4 regions of the Paenibacillus sp. LT-B23 genome follow, and region 3 is predicted to be linked to each of the others. Evidence: riboswitches for the same ligand, from Rfam matches in the RefSeq annotation. Region 3 holds a riboswitch; each other region holds the start of a gene.

Region 1 (4,068 bases), on a different contig from region 3:
TGTAATCACCATCAGCTTGGGCAACACGCCAAAACCAAACCACACCATCAGCAACGGGCCGAGAGCGATGGTCGGAATGTTTTGACTAAGAATGAGCAGCGGGTACAGAGCCGATTTGAGAAAAGGGATGGTATGAAGAACGATAGCGATCAGTAGCCCTGTCGCTGTACCGATAGCAAATCCCGCCAGCGTTAAGCGAACGGTAGCCCAGGTATGTGCGCTAATCAGCGCCGATTGGGCCATTCCTTCCTGCACGATCAGGGACGGAGCAGGCAGTATCCATGATTCCACATGCCAATAGGAAACCGCTCCCTGCCAGGCCGCTAAAAAGAAGAGGACCGCCACAAGGGGCGGCCATACGCTTTTCCACCAGGATGCGTTTTTGCCTTTCGGGTTCATGGGCGATATTTCTCGGTCAGCTTATCCATGCTGATACCCTGCGGGTTATGTGCGATTTTGATCTGTGAAATGACACTTGGACTGCCCGCTTCTGTCAGTGCCTCGTGCATGTCTTTAACCACTTTCAGCAGCTCATCCAGCTCACCTTCCATGGTCGTGTCCAATGGATTCACCTGATGTTTGACACCAGAGCGCTGAATAACTTCAATCGCTTTATCTACATATGCATAAGAGTCCTCGTTATTTGGGGTTTTAGGAATCACTTGAATACTGAGCAGTGTGTTAGCCATGTGAATTCACCTGTCCTTTATTTGCAGTTTTTTTTGGGAAAATATGGTGGTTTAAGGTGGTTAAGAGATCGCTCCGCGGTTCATTTGATCTTACGATCGCTGTTGCCGTGGGATTCTTTGAATAAATTTAAAAGGTAAGAATCCCACGGCAAAGGCGAGCGCTTCGCTTCTTCAGATTCAAATGAACCGCTGCGCTGCCAACCGCCTTAAAAGCACCTTATTTTTAAAGTGGTTGTACGGCATTTTTTACACACAAGCGCACCTACTTAGCGCTTAGAATAAGACGAAACTAAAAAACAAACCAAGTGGAACGAGAACGAAGTGGGCGGAATGGTGCTGTAGAAGCGCGCTTCGGAAGCATCACCTTGCCCGGATTCCACCTCTGGATATTTATAAAAGAAGTCTGGGTACAACAGCGATGGGAAGCACCATCCGTCCGCGTAGTGGCGCTTGGTGCACGTCCCTAGTTCGACTTTATTTATTTGGTAATTTAGCGTTTTAACAAAATGATTAACGCTTAGGCAGGAAGTCGTTGGTGAAGGCTTTATCCACTTCCAAGGGTTTGCTGAGCAGCTTGCGCTCGTACATCCAGTCGGAGTAGTTTTTCCATACCTCCGCTTTTTGTACGCCCCATTGGGTGGCATCGTCCTGATAACGCGGGCTTAGCCATTTTTGGCTGGCGAGCACCAGCTTTTTATCCAGCTCCGGAACCGCTTTGGTCAAGATATCTGCGGCTTCTTCCGGGTGAGCGATGGTATATTCATAGCCTTGAGCGGTTGCGTCCATGAAGGACTTGACCAGCTCAGGATCATTTTTAATGGTCTGTTCGTTGCTCACGATGACAGGTGTATAGTAATCCAGACTTTTGGAATAATCTTTTACATACAGCATATCCAGTGGCTCACCCCGTAGTTGGGCTTCAATCCCGGTCCATGCGTAGAAAATCCAGGCAAAGTCGATATCCCGCTTCACGGCTGTAAAATAATCGGCATTGCCCATGTTGATGATCTTCACCTTGCTTACATCGCCTTTGTCTGCGTCCATGATGGATTTCATGACCGCTTCTTCTACGGGAGAACCCCAGCCGCCGTAGGTTTTACCTTCAAAATCCTTCGGGCTCTTAATCCTGCGGTCAATCGGGGCTGCGAAGCCTGATGTATTATGCTGAATGACCGCAGCGATGGATACGAGCGGTACCCCTTGCGAACGCGCCTGTGTGACGCCCTCCTGATAGCTGATACCAAAAGGTACAGCATTGGAAGCAACCATTTGATCGGCTCCGCCTGAGCCGGGTTGAACGATCTGGACATTCAAGCCTGCTTTTTCATAAAACCCTTTGGCCTTGGCGACATAGAGGCCCGTATGATTCGTATTTGGCGTCCAGTCGAGCACGACTTTAACGTCCTTGAGTCCCTTTGTCGGGGAGGATGCTTGGGTGTTGGTGGCAGGAGTCTCGTCTTGTGGTGCAGAGGGGGAGCTTCCGCCGCAGGCGGTCAGGGTCAGGGCCATGAACCACAGGCTGATCAGCCCAAGGCTTAACATTTTCATGCGCTTCATCGTTGTGTTCTCTCCTTTATTACCCGTAATCCGTCGGATCAGACAGCTTATGTTTCCCAATTCACAATAATAACTTCTGCCGGACGCTATCTGTTCCAACAACATCATCTTCAACAAAAAAAGCGCCCCGATGTTCCGGGACGCTTGCGCATGTATATACCAAAGTAAGGGATGGGCCTGGTCAAAGAAAAGGCGCATCTTGCTTAAGCATTCCTACGCTGGCATTACCCAGATCAGGTTGTAAGGGTCAGTGTCTTGGGACACACTCTCAGCCGGCCGATTCCAGCACCCCTGGCATTGTATAGTCGAATGGGTTATTCAATTCGGGTTTACTACGACGATTATATGCCTAGAAGGCGGGTCTGTCCAGCATTGGGGAAGAAGTGACGGTTCATTTGCCAAACGACAGGGTACACTTTTACTGTGAGCTTTGTTCTGATAATGACCATGATTCAATCGCTTAAAGTTGTTTTTCAGAATAGCTGCGCAGGTATGGTTTGATGAGCTGGTGTTGGATCATGGCATGGGCCTTCAAAGGAATTCTAATTTGCGAAAAGGAGTTGTTGTACCGTGGGTAAAACGGAAACATTGGATCGCAGCCAACTGGAACAAGCCATTGTAAAGGCTTTGGATAACAACAAATTTTGCTCGTTGGGTACGGTGGAGGGCGGCAAGCCGAAGGTACGCTATATGGCTCTTTTTAACGAAGGGTTGAACATCCATCTGGCGACAGATCGCAAAACACATAAGGTGGAGGAGCTCAAGGACAACCCAAACGCTTATCTGCTGCTGGGCTATGAGGTTGGCGGTACAAAGGAAGTCGTAGAGGTTGAGGCGACTGTCCGTGTAACGGCTGACGAGGGACTGCGCAAACAAGTGTGGAATGATTCGTTGAAGGAATGGTTTTCCGGCCCGGATGACCCCGATTATGTTATTCTGGATGTAAACCCGACTCGAATTGAGTATGTGGGCAAGCAAACCGGACGTCAGGTGTGGGAAAAATAGAAACGGATAGAGTATGAGAAAACCAGCAATTCTCCGAGTTTTTTGGGAGGTTTGCTGGTTTTTAAGTTCTCGGAAAATTAATTATTTTTTCATAAATAAATAGGGTAAATGACTACTCTTTTGTCCCGCGTTGGATTAAAATAGGAATGGTGGGTTCTAAACTTACATATATGTGCAAAAGTATGTGTATGAGGCCTACACCTTAATGAGGAGGGATATATTTTGTTATTTCATAAAAAATGGTTTAAAGGGTTTACAGCAGCCGTCGTAGCCTGTAGTATGCTGGTGTTTTCAGCCGCTCCGTCTTGGGCTGCCAGCGAATCTAAGGATAGCGCTACAGTGAATTTGCGGATCATGGAAACAACGGATATTCATGCGGCCTTGATGAATTACGATTACTATGCGGACAAGGAAACGAACGAATATGGCTTGATTAACACAGCTGGACTGATCCAGCAGGCGCGCAGTGAAACGAGAAACAGCCTGTTGTTCGATAACGGCGACTTGTTGCAGGGCAATCCACTGGGTGATTATATGGCCAGAAGCAAAACCTTCGAGAAAGAAGGCGGTGTCCATCCGGTCTACAAGATGATGAACTTGATGGACTATGATGCGGCTACGGTGGGGAACCACGAATTTAACTATGGTCTCGACTTTTTGGAAAGATCGCTCAAGGGAGCTGATTTCCCTTACGTAAATGCGAACGTGTATTACGATGATGGGGGCCAAGGCACTAAAAATTATTTTACCCCTTATCGCATTCTGGATAAAGAAGTGACGGATGAAAAGGGTGAAGTTCATCCACTCAGAGTGGGCG
Region 2 (4,068 bases), 250 kb from region 3:
CTCATTTTCTGGACGAACAAGTGATCAATATCATTTATGGCGTGCTGGCGATGATCGCCGTTGTCCTGATGCTTTTACTAAATAAAGGGAAGCCTGAACAATCCACAAGCGAAATTACGTTTAACAAATGGATTGCGGTGAGTTTTGCCTTTTTGGTCGGTATCATATCAGGCGTTGTGGGCGCAGGAGGAGCATTCATTTTAATTCCTATTATGTTAACCGTGCTCAAGATTCCTACCCGTACGACCATCGCATCCTCCCTCGCTATTGTGTTCATTTCCGCCATTGGCGGTGTCATTGGCAAAATATCAACGGGGCATATTCCGGTTATCGTAACTGTTTTTACGGTATTGGGAAGTTTGATCGGCGCACCTCTAGGCTCCAAATGGAACTTGAAAATGAACCCGGTTATTTTGCGATACAGTTTAGTGGTGTTGATCCTTCTTACTGCCATTAAAATTTGGAGTTCCATATTAGGATTTTAAATAACAAAGTTGCAGTGAAAAAGGAGATTACAGGATGAATCTGGAACAGACTCAGCAAAAAACAACTATCGTTTTATTTAGCGGGGAGCTGGATAAGGCTATCGCCGCATTTATTATCGCGAATGGTGCGGCAGCTTACGACTATGAAGTGACCATCTTCTTTACGTTTTGGGGGCTAAACACGCTGCGTAAGGAAGAACTCGTACGCACGAATAAGGGGCTACTCGAAAAAGCCTTTGGCTGGATGATGCCGCGTGGACCCCAAAAGCTTGCATTGTCCAAAATGAATTTTGCAGGACTCGGCCCGCAGATGATCAAGCATGTCATGAAAAAGCATAATGCGCTTTCCCTTCCGCAGCTTATCGAGCTGGCGCAAGAACAGGGGATCAAGCTGGTGGCCTGTACCATGACCATGGATCTACTAGGACTACAACAGGAAGAGCTGATGGACGGTTTGGAATATGCCGGAGTAGCTGCCTATCTGGGGGATGCTTCGCAGGGTAAGGTAAATCTATTCATTTAGGATGTCCTTATTATTTTTTTGGTTTATAATATACCTATACATGTATATGATTAAATCAAAAAGGAGTGTATACCTGATGGATTACAATTATAGTGATGAACTGAAAACACGCCTGAGAAGAATTGAGGGTCAGGTGCGTGGGGTGCTTCGTTTAATGGATGAGGGACAATCCTGTAAGGACGTAGTAAGCCAGTTATCCGCCGTACGCAACGCATCCGATAAAGCGATTGCCCAGATCGTGGCAGAAAATCTGCAACGTTGTATATTGGAAGAACAAGAGGCTGGTGGAGATACAGATAAACTTGTTAAGGAAGCGATCCAGCTTCTCGTAAAAAGTCGTTAAGGAGCTGTAGTCCGACTTGAACCTCAGAATGGGTAGGGCAATATTATTTCCCGAAATTATTGCCCTCAATCCATAAGGGCTGCTGAACATAAGTCCCTAAAACTCGATTAAAATACACTCGATTATGAGAGGTTTCTTTCGTGACCTGAATACCAAAATCCCCATTTCCCTTGGATATGATTTCATTTAAATGAATACTAGATTGCTGAACATCACGTTAATATGGTTAGAAAGCTGATCCAGTTCAATGCCAAAAAAGCGGGTATCCCAAATCTTATTGTACATAATCTCTAATCCATGGTATCGACTGCCTAATGAAATTGGGTGCTCTAAATTACGTGAAACGCGAATCCCTGAATTGATTGAACGAAGGATGATGTTCCTTTCAATGCGGTTGTTGTAAGCGGGCAATGAATAAGAAATACCGGAGAGAGGAGAATCCTTAATGAGATTGCCCCATACTTCGGAATCACCCTGTATTTTTGTAGTATGGTTTTGGAACAATATAGTAGAAGAAACAATAGATGGGTCCAAAAGCAAACCTCCAAACGTTTTTTACATGATCAAAATATCTATTGATTTTTGTATGACGAACCCGTAACATTAGAAAAAAATATAACGGGAGCCTGTGGAAGCAAGCTGAGAGTACGACTAAGCCGTCGTAGACCGTGTGAACCTGTTGGATAATGCCAGCGTAGGGATATAAGTGTATACATATGTATAGGCCAACAGTCTTTCACAGGTTCCTGAAGAAAGAGGGTTGGTTTTTTTATGTTAGATCAAATGGCTTTGTTGCTACAAAATATGCGGGATACGAATCCGCTCGTTCACAATATAACCAATGTGGTCGTCACCAATTTTACGGCAAACGGACTGCTCGCGCTCGGCGCTTCACCAGTAATGGCATACGCCAAAGAGGAAGTCGCAGATATGGCCCGAATTGCGGGGGCGCTTGTACTTAACATTGGTACGTTAAATGAAGAACTTGTAGAGTCCATGATTATGGCTGGTTTATCGGCTAATGAACATGGGGTACCTGTGCTGTTAGATCCCGTGGGCGCGGGAGCGACCCCATTCCGCACAGCCTCCGCTCTCCGGATTCTGGATCGGGTCAAGGTGGATATTGTTCGCGGTAACGCTGCTGAAATTGCACAAATCATTGGCGAAGACATACAAATTAAAGGTGTCGATGCTGGAGAAACAGGCAATTTGAATATTTCACAACTTGCAGTCAAAGCAGCCCATCAACTGAATACGATTGTTGCAATCACCGGCAAAGAAGACGTCATTACCGACGGCCGTATAGGGTGGATCATTGAGAATGGCCATAGCATGCTTACCAAAGTTACGGGAGCTGGTTGCCTATTAACTTCGGTGCTGGGCGCTTTCGCTGCTGTCGAAAACGACAGACTTACTGCTGGCATGGCAGCACTTGCCGTATATGGCGTTGCTGCTGAAATGGCAGCAGAACGAAAAGGTGGGGAAGGACCAGGAAGCTTTCAGATCGAGCTACTTAATATGCTGTTCGCGGTAACGCCGGACGATGTGCTCCAGTACGGTAGGGTGCGCGCATTAGAGCGGATATTCTGAACACAAGAGTATAGAAGGTGAAATGAACCACTGTTTATATAGAAATGGACAGGTGTAATAACCCGTAAGGAGAAATAACTTCTTGCCGGGAGGTGTATGTATGGAGGTATTCGTCACGATTGGTGTCAAATTGATCATCAGCTTTTTTGGTTTGTGGATTATTGCTTTTATTACAGGGCGGAAAACCCTTAGTCAGTTAACACCGCTCGATTTTTTAACGTCATTGGTTTTAAGCGAAATTGTGGGGAATGCACTATACGACGATAAGGTGAGCATTAGGCAGCTTTTGTTTGCTTTGGCACTGTGGTGCGCGCTGTCCTACTTTTTTGAGAAGGCAACGACCCATTTTGTAAGATTTGGATATATGGCGGAGGGCCGGACTGTGCTGCTCATCGATAAAGGCAAGGTTAATCAAGAAATGCTAGAAAAATACGATATTGAGTATACACAGTTACTTTCCATGCTTCGGCAGCAAAATATTTTTTCTCTTCGTGAGGTCAGGTACGCCACGTTGGAAACGAACGGCTCACTATCAGTCATGCGCAAACCCGAATACGAGCCGCCAACCGCTCAGGATATGGGGATAGGTGTGCAGCCTGATTTCTTTTCCGTTACGGTCATTGATAAAGGAAAGCTGCTGAACGAATCCATGAGGGGCAAGAAAATCGATATGGAGCAGATTAAAGCAAAGGTCCGGGAGCAAGGATATGGTGATATCGACGAGATCGCCTATGCGGAGTATAGCGAGGATGGAACACTGTACATTGTTCCGATGGGAGAGAAAACCTAATTAGACCAGGTTGGACCAGACATAAATTATCTTTTAGTATCCGCGCTGAGCGCGGCTTTTTTTATGTATACAAGTCCAGTTCTTGGCTTGGGGCATGAGCTTGTACTATTAGCCTAAACATTTCCTTTAAATATTCCGATAACATTTAAATGAACGTCTATTGCTTATGCTAGGCTGACATGGCTGGATTACAATAGGAGGATTTTGTAATCTTACCAACTGGTTTGACAAATACATATTGTTATCAAGGAGTGCACAGATCATGAAAAAGAAGGGATTGCGCCAATGGATGGCTCCGTTCGCAACGGTTACTCTGATTTTGAATACGGGATATGGC
Region 3 (4,068 bases):
AACAGACCCAATACAAGGTCGCCCTGCTACTGCCTGGGGACGCAAGCCCGCCCAAGTGCGTATAAAAGAAGCTTCACGGACGCGAGGCAGCCAGGTAGAAGCACGGGCCAGCAGCCCCTCCAGGCTTCCAATGGTGACCTCTTTGTCATACTGATGTGGTAGACTCGTCGCCCCAATCCAAAGCTCGTTATTCCGCTTGGGCACCAGGTAAATATCATCGGCGTAAAGGGTATATTCCAGTGGATGATCCTTCAAGGAGACTGAAACAGCCTCACCCTTGACCGGATAAAGCGGATATTCAAAACCGACCTGCTCCAGCAGTCTCATACTATCCAAGCCTCCAGCAATAATGACCTGTTTGCAGGAAAAAAAACCACTGTCTGTTTGTACGCCACAAACTCGCCCATTCTGTACTACGAGTTGCTCCGCCTGTGTACCAGAGCATATTGTTGCTCCCAGTACGACAGCTGCCCCCGTATAAGCACGACAAAGCTGGGCAGGAGAAATTTGCGTCTCCTTTGATCGGTATATAGCCCCGATCACTTGACCATCCAAACCTGGAATTCTGCGGGCCAATTCTCTGGCATCCCACCACACAGGATGATCAACCTCTTGCGCAATAGCCGCATTCCAGCGTTTTTGCCCCTCTGCTTCCGAACGGAAGGGAGTCACAAATCCTTCTGTACGGAATTCCACCGAAACACCAGACAAACGCTCCAGGTCACGAACCAGCTCGGGAAATGCATCCCGGCTTGTGCGAGCGAACTGTGCCAACTCCGGGTCGGTGAATTCCTCACTCTCTGCTGCCAGCATCCCGACCGCAGCTCCTGAGGCTCCCTCGCCTGGAATGAAGCGCTCCAGCAATATCGTACTGCGCCCCTCCTTGGCCATATGATAAGCAATCGAGCTACCGATGACACCTCCACCAATGACCAAGCATTCAGCGTGTCCAATGGCTGGTGCCTCTGTTTTTATCTCTGGCATATGTTTCATCTCTCCCCTCCACTTACGATTCTGCTTGCAACGATCTCCTGCTTCCGTTTCACCACTACAGGCTGTGAACTACCAGATCCGCCATTTGCCTGTACGCCATCGCAGCCGCAACAGGGGACTCTGCCTCCCAGATGCCGGACATTACGGCAATCCCGCTTGCACCCGCAGTATACAGCTCGTGAATATGGCGTGGTTGTATGCCGCCTAGAGCAATCACAGGAATGCTCAATAACCTGCTTATGCGCTCAAGCTGTGCTATACCTCGCGGAGTAACACCAGGCTTGCAGTGAGTCTCATACACATGTCCATAGAGTACATAATGCGCTCCTGCCCGTTCAGCAGCCTGTGCCTCCTCCAAGGAATGCACCGACACCCCACAGCGCGTATCCTCTGAAAGTAAGCTTTTGACAGCTGCCACAGGTAATCCGTTAGCCGGTAGCTGGATAGCTCCAACGGAGGTCAGCAAAGCAACATCCATTCGGTCATTTACTGCAATTTTCTGTAAAGGAACTCCCAGCTTTACCATACTGCGGGTCAAAGCAAGCATCTCTGATGCACCCTTCTGCTTCAAGCGCACGTGTACATAATGAACATATGGATGAATAGCAGCAGCCACTTGGGCAGTATGTGCATATGCATCGGAATTGCCTTCCATCGTAATTACGTGCAATTCGATCTTTTTCTCACCTCACAATGGACTAAATAGTTGTAAGCTGACCCTGTATCTTTACAGTCTCATATCGTGCCATACGGTATGGACTAGCCACGTTTACCAGCAAAAAATGAAGGGGTACGGTATATGAATACGAACATATGAACACGAACGAAAACGCAAAAAACCACTTCCCGAAGGAAGTGGTTTAACGTACGTCCAATAACCGAACGGACCATTATATCCGTATACGTATATCGTCCCACGTACAAACAAAGTAATAAATTCGTTACCTCGTTTGTACGGCGCTCACTTCCCTACGCTGGCATAACCCAGATCAGGTGCAAAGGGTCCGAAATCCATTTATTCCGTCTCAGCCGCATGGGCGGCTCCCCTAGTGTAACTATTTTATTGTATCAGCTAAAGATAGCTTAGCATATTTTCCTAATCCTGCAAACCCTGCTTCTTGTGAAGCTTGGTACAAAACTGGATATTTAATTTAATTTAATTGACTTTACTTGACCATTCTTCCACATTCCACGTTTTGGTTACCCAATCCTCATAAAAGTCCGGTTCGTGAGATACGAGCAGTACCGTTCCTTTGTATTCCTTCAAGGCACGTTTCAGCTCATCCTTCGCTTTGATATCCAAGTGATTGGTAGGCTCATCGAAAAGCACCCAGTTGCTTTCCCGCATTAGCAGTTTGCATAGGCGGACTTTGGCCTGCTCACCACCACTGAGCGCGGATAGTGGACGGGTGATATGCTCATTTTTCAAACCGCAACGCGCCAAATGTGCCCTTACTTCATGCTGGTTCAAGTGCGGGAATTCATTCCACACATCCTCAATCGGTGTAACTTTCTCTGCGCGTACCTCTTGCTCAAAATAAGCTGGCTGCAAGAAATCCCCTTGATAGGTCTTGCCGCTAATCGGCGGAATTTTTCCCAGAATGGTTTTGAGCAATGTCGATTTACCGACACCATTATAGCCCACAATCGCAATTTTATCGCCACGTTCAATCGTCATGGACATTTTAGGCAACAGGGCATGGGTGTAGCCAATTTCAAAATCAATACCCTCAAATACCGTTTTCCCACTCGCACGTGCTTCTTTAAATTGAAATGTTGGTTTAGCCGCTTCTTCCGGTTTATCGATGCGCTCGATTCGATCAAGCTGCTTCTCACGGCTCTTCGCCCGACCTGACGTAGAGGCGCGCGCCTTATTACGTTGAATGAAATCTTCCTGTTTCTTAATAAAATCCTGCTGCTTCTCATAAGCTTCAATATGCTGGCTTTTGTTCAGGTCCGCCATTTCAAGGAACTTTTCATAGTTGGCTGAATAACGGGTCATCTTGGCAAATTCAAGATGATAGATGACATTAACGACCTGATTCATAAACTCAGTATCATGAGAAATAAGAATAAATGCATATGGATAATCCTTCAGATAACGTGTAAGCCATTCAATATGCTCTACATCCAAATAGTTGGTAGGCTCATCCAGCAGTAACACATTCGGCTTTTCCAGCAGCAGCTTGGCAAGAAGCACCTTGGTCCGTTGTCCACCGCTAAGTGCGGATACATCCCGATCCAGTCCTATCGCGGAAAGGCCCAATCCATTCGCCATTTCTTCAACTTTCACATCGATGAGGTAAAAATCCCCCATATCCAGTTGCTCCTGAATTTCACCCATCTCTTCCAGCAGCACTTCCAGTTCTTCGGGAGAAGCTTCCCCCATCTTGTCAGTGATCTGCATCATTTCCTTTTCCAATTCCAACAACGGGAGAAAGGCATCCTTCAGTACATCCCGCACGGTTTTGCCAGGTGTCAGCTTGGTGTGCTGATCCAGATACCCATAACGTACACGTGGAGTCCATTCCACTTTGCCTTCATCCTTAAGCAATTTTCCGGTCAGAATGTTCATCAGTGTCGATTTACCAACACCATTGGCTCCCACCAAACCTACACGTTCCCCTCCGAGCAATCGGAAGGATACATTTTTAAACAATGCGCGGTCCCCAAAGTTATGGGATACATTTTCTACAGTCAATAAACTCATAAGCTGTTTTTGGCTCCTTATTGTCATCGGCAATGCCGACTGTTCTTATTTCATATGCATTTCTTTCAAAGCCTTATTGTAGCACATCCAGTAGCCTTATCGGAATATTGAAAATGGGTGAATTTGAAGGATTTTGATATTGTCTGCTTATAAAAAAAGAAAAACCACTCGTAGGAGTGATTTATTTAAAGATTGTTTAAAGATTTATTTATATTCATTATAACATTTATATTCAAAATACCCTGCGGCTGCCGCAGATTTTTCATCCGTAAAACGCTCTGTCGCTTTAAATGGAGCTGGACAAGAATCTCTGTAAAAATATTTCATTCCGGTATCCGGCTCTACGCCGCCGATAATGGCTTGCT
Region 4 (4,068 bases), on a different contig from region 3:
GCCCTGCACCATCCGGCTACCGTCCTTGGCGGGGAAGCTGACTTCCTCGTAGGGCATGCCTTTGGCCTGCATCGGGTTCGAGTACAGTGGCGCGACGGTTGGATTCGTCAGTACCCATGCGATATAGGCGTGCAGGGTAATAAAGCAAAACAACAGAAAAAATACGACCGACAGCAGCAAGGCAATGACAACATGCTTGATCCGCAGCAGCCGGGGGTTGATCAGTGGGGTGGACGGCTCCTGGACAGCATGCTGTAGCTGAGAGCTGCGCTGGGATGTCGAAATCATGTAAGAGCCTCCTTATATAAAAATGAACTTCGTTTCATAGAATTCTAGGTACAATTCCACTTGAAAATGATAGTTTATGTCCGTATAGATACCTATTATCGTATGATGCGTGTTATCCAAAGTCAACGGCTGAACCGGAAAAGTAAAAATGATGCAAAGATTTGTCGATGTTTGTTCTCGTTCTGTAATATGGCTGTCACAAAAACATTGGTTTACAGTAGCCGCGACTATTCTATATAATTTATGTAACCATGTTTCATGGTGTGAAACGAATATGGAACAAAGAGGAGCGGTTCACAATGGAAGACCGTAAATTAACGGTTCGCGCCGTGGAGCGTGCGCTTGATATACTGATGTGTTTTACCGGAGATTCCGATCTGGGTCTAACAGAGATTGCTTCCAAAATTGGTTTACATAAAAGTACCGTTTATCGGCTGCTGACCACGCTGGAGGATCGGGGTTTTGTCGTTCGGAATCCTGCAACGGAAAAATACCGGCTCGGCATTCGGATATGGGAGCTATCCACCCATCTGTCACAAAGCGACGAGCCGGCGATCCTATTACAGCCAGCGATGGAAGGATTGCGTGACCGTCTGGGCGAAACGGTCAGCCTATACCTGCGCGATGGCAGCATGCGTATCCGCATTCAGGCCGTGCAGAGCAATCAGGCGATCCGCCGCGTTGCGCCAGTAGGTGCAAGCATGCCGCTGGCTGTAGGAGCCTCCAGCAAGGTGCTGGCGGCCTTTATGCCGCCGCAGGAGTTGGAAGCCCTGCTAAGCGGGGATGAATGGCCGCCCTTGGTAGACCCGGAGGTCTATAAGGCTCAATTGCAGGATATTCGTGAAAAGGGCTATGCGACCAGCTATGAGGAGCGGGAGCCGGGCGCTGCTGCTGTGGCTGCGCCTATCGTGAATCGGAAGGGACAGGTCGCTGCGGCCTTGTCTGTATCCGGCCCGGTCAGCCGACTAGCACCCGAGACGCTGCATGATTTTGCACCGATTTTGATCGAGGCGGCAAAGGAAATGGGGCTTATGCTTCCATAATCCTTGGGAAAAGGGACCAGAGAAGGGTTGCCAAAGCCGTAAATTTGAAGTAATCTGATGGGGATGGCGGGTTGTCAACTATAGCCGCCTCATGCGAATAGAATTATCACAGTTACTGGGGGAGCCTGTAATGCTGGGCTGAGATGGAATCGCACTAGATTCCGGACCCTTTGCACCTGATCTGGATCATACCAGCGTAGGGAAGTAATCGGCCATTGAAATGTATACGTAGCCGCTGTCTATGGCAATGCATCGGAGTATGATTCCGCGTGCGTAGCCGTCTGCATAGCTGTTTCGTTAGATTAGCCGGTTCCCTGGGGAACCGGCTTTTTTGCATAGATAGCCAGCCTGGGGATGGTTCCGGATCGGTGTGTCATTTCATCGAAACGGGAGGAATGGACAATGAAACCGACAGAAACAGAAGGAACAGCAGGGAACGCAGTGGATGAACAGACAGGAGGAGTGAAGCCCTTTCCGGGGAGCCGCAAGGTATATATTCAAGGCTCGCGGCCGGACATTGCCGTACCGGAGCGTGAAATCGCCCTGCATCCCACACATACGCCGCAGGGCACGGAGCATCATGAGCCGTTGCGTGTGTACGATACGAGCGGTCCCATGACCGATGAAGCCTATCAGGTTGATATCCGTAAGGGCTTGCCTCCATTACGGCGAGCCTGGGCACTGGAACGGGGGGATGTGGAGGTTTACGAGGGGCGCGCCGTCAAGCCGGAGGATAACGGGTTGAAGCCCGGCTCCAAACGGGAGACGGCTGAATTTCCCGGCGTCACCAACCTTCCGCTCCGTGCGCGGCAAGGGCATAGTGTAACGCAAATGCATTATGCGCGGCAAGGGATCATTACGCCCGAAATGGAATTTGCGGCCATCCGCGAAGGGGTGGAGCCTGAGTTTGTGCGGCAGGAGTTGGCGGCAGGACGAGCTATTTTGCCTTCAAATATCAATCACCCGGAAAGTGAGCCGATGGTGATTGGTCGTCATTTTCACGTGAAGATTAATGCGAACATTGGTAATTCTGCGGTTACGTCCTCCATCGAGGAGGAAGTGGAGAAAATGACCTGGGCTGTACGCTGGGGCTCGGATACGGTCATGGACCTGTCCACAGGCCGTAACATCCATACGACGCGTGAATGGATCATCCGTAACTCTCCTGTGCCGATTGGGACTGTACCGCTATATCAGGCACTTGAAAAGGTGAACGGCGAAGCCGAGGCGCTAACATGGGAGCTGTATCGTGACACGCTGATTGAGCAGGCGGAGCAGGGCGTGGACTATTTTACCATTCATGCGGGCGTGCTGCTTAGGTATATTCCGATGACGGCAAGCAGAATGACGGGAATTGTGTCCCGTGGAGGGTCGATCATGGCGGCTTGGTGTCTTGCGCACCATCGGGAGAACTTTTTGTACACACATTTTGAAGAAATATGCGAAATTATGAAAGCCTACGATGTGGCCTTTTCCCTCGGAGACGGTCTACGTCCAGGCAGTATCTATGATGCGAATGATGAAGCACAGTTTGCTGAGCTGGATACGTTGGGCGAGTTAACGCAAATTGCCTGGAAGCATGATGTTCAGGTTATGATTGAAGGGCCGGGACATGTCCCGATGCACAAAATCAAGGAGAATGTGGACCTGCAAATGGAGATTTGCAAGGAAGCTCCCTTTTATACACTGGGACCGCTCACGACGGATATTGCACCTGGCTATGATCATATTACCTCGGCTATCGGGGCAGCGATGATTGGTTGGTTCGGGACGTCCATGCTGTGCTATGTTACGCCGAAGGAGCATTTGGGTCTGCCGAACAAGGATGACGTTCGTGAAGGTGTTATTACGTACAAAATTGCGGCACATGCTGCCGATCTGGCAAAAGGCCATCCACGGGCGCAGCAGCGGGACGATGCTTTGTCCAAGGCACGCTTTGAATTCCGCTGGCGCGACCAGTTCAATCTTTCGCTCGACCCTGAGCGGGCCTTGTCCTACCATGATGAGACGCTGCCAGCAGAGGGAGCCAAGGAAGCACACTTTTGCTCGATGTGCGGTCCCAAGTTTTGCAGTATGCGTATCACGCAGGACATTCGCGCCTATGCGGCGGATAAGGGGCTGAACACCGAAGAAGCGGTAGCTGCCGGGATGCGTGAGAAGGCAGAGCAGTATCGGGATGCCGGACAGTAAAAAACGCATAAATAACAAAAGCCGTGGTTCTCTACAGATGATGTAGAAAGCCACGGCTTTTTAGCTTATGTAAAGCGAGATCATGCAACCGGATAAACGGATACTTTATTTTTTACCCATTTTCTCATTCAAAATGTCCTGAAAGCTGAGCTTCTTCTCCGAGCTGTCTTCTTTCTTCTGCATACTCACTGCGTTGGCACGTTGGTATTGGTGATGGAAAGGCATCAAGGTGTGTACAGTTAAATTCATTGTATTCATGTGGGTTGTTCCTCCAATTCCATTTTGTCAAATTCAGATTAAGTTGCTTAGGACGTCTGTATAGGACTATTCGTATGTACTTGATGTCGTAATACCGGGTAGACTGCTTGGTAATGTTTCAATCATTATAAACGCATTTTTTCAAATTAAAACGCTTTTGACATAAAACAGGAAGATGGTCATATGTGTCCAAAATGAGGATTAGGTGTATGGTCATTCTGAGGGAAAATGTGCCTAGGTCCAGAACAAGGGCCAGAGGCCCGTTTTCATAGTTTAGTAGTCGGGACCG

The links. A riboswitch is a leader RNA that binds a small molecule or an ion and turns the genes downstream of it on or off. The one in region 3 is predicted to bind thiamine pyrophosphate.
Region 1: it holds a riboswitch for thiamine pyrophosphate, as region 3 does, so the genes downstream of both, ACWXW9_RS12930 (ABC transporter substrate-binding protein) here and ACWXW9_RS01390 (thiamine phosphate synthase) in region 3, are expected to answer to the same signal.
Region 2: it holds a riboswitch for thiamine pyrophosphate, as region 3 does, so the genes downstream of both, thiM (hydroxyethylthiazole kinase) here and ACWXW9_RS01390 (thiamine phosphate synthase) in region 3, are expected to answer to the same signal.
Region 4: it holds a riboswitch for thiamine pyrophosphate, as region 3 does, so the genes downstream of both, thiC (phosphomethylpyrimidine synthase ThiC) here and ACWXW9_RS01390 (thiamine phosphate synthase) in region 3, are expected to answer to the same signal.

Annotation. Positions count from the first base shown of each region.
Region 1 covers NZ_JBSQBM010000009.1:74,182-78,249, forward strand. Annotated here, with positions in the region: gene ACWXW9_RS12915 (ABC transporter permease) at 1-399, opposite strand, end outside; gene ACWXW9_RS12920 (MTH1187 family thiamine-binding protein) at 396-689, opposite strand; gene ACWXW9_RS12925 (hypothetical protein) at 995-1,156, shown strand; gene ACWXW9_RS12930 (ABC transporter substrate-binding protein) at 1,200-2,246, opposite strand; TPP riboswitch at 2,440-2,549, opposite strand; gene ACWXW9_RS12935 (pyridoxamine 5'-phosphate oxidase family protein) at 2,817-3,251, shown strand; gene ACWXW9_RS12940 (bifunctional 2',3'-cyclic-nucleotide 2'-phosphodiesterase/3'-nucleotidase) at 3,474-4,068, shown strand, end outside.
Region 2 covers NZ_JBSQBM010000001.1:542,484-546,551, forward strand. Annotated here, with positions in the region: gene ACWXW9_RS02375 (sulfite exporter TauE/SafE family protein) at 1-485, shown strand, start outside; gene ACWXW9_RS02380 (DsrE/DsrF/DrsH-like family protein) at 520-1,008, shown strand; gene ACWXW9_RS02385 (metal-sensitive transcriptional regulator) at 1,085-1,351, shown strand; gene ACWXW9_RS02390 (hypothetical protein) at 1,538-1,885, opposite strand; TPP riboswitch at 1,960-2,069, shown strand; gene thiM (hydroxyethylthiazole kinase) at 2,123-2,941, shown strand; gene ACWXW9_RS02400 (YetF domain-containing protein) at 3,042-3,731, shown strand; gene ACWXW9_RS02405 (fibronectin type III domain-containing protein) at 3,994-4,068, shown strand, end outside.
Region 3 covers NZ_JBSQBM010000001.1:291,206-295,273, reverse strand. Annotated here, with positions in the region: gene thiO (glycine oxidase ThiO) at 1-984, opposite strand, end outside; gene ACWXW9_RS01390 (thiamine phosphate synthase) at 1,049-1,648, opposite strand; TPP riboswitch at 1,943-2,051, opposite strand; gene abc-f (ribosomal protection-like ABC-F family protein) at 2,150-3,703, opposite strand; gene ACWXW9_RS01380 (hypothetical protein) at 3,908-4,068, opposite strand, start outside.
Region 4 covers NZ_JBSQBM010000021.1:46,309-50,376, reverse strand. Annotated here, with positions in the region: gene ACWXW9_RS22555 (alpha/beta hydrolase) at 1-288, opposite strand, end outside; gene ACWXW9_RS22550 (IclR family transcriptional regulator) at 588-1,331, shown strand; TPP riboswitch at 1,439-1,551, shown strand; gene thiC (phosphomethylpyrimidine synthase ThiC) at 1,734-3,521, shown strand; gene ACWXW9_RS22540 (hypothetical protein) at 3,627-3,779, opposite strand.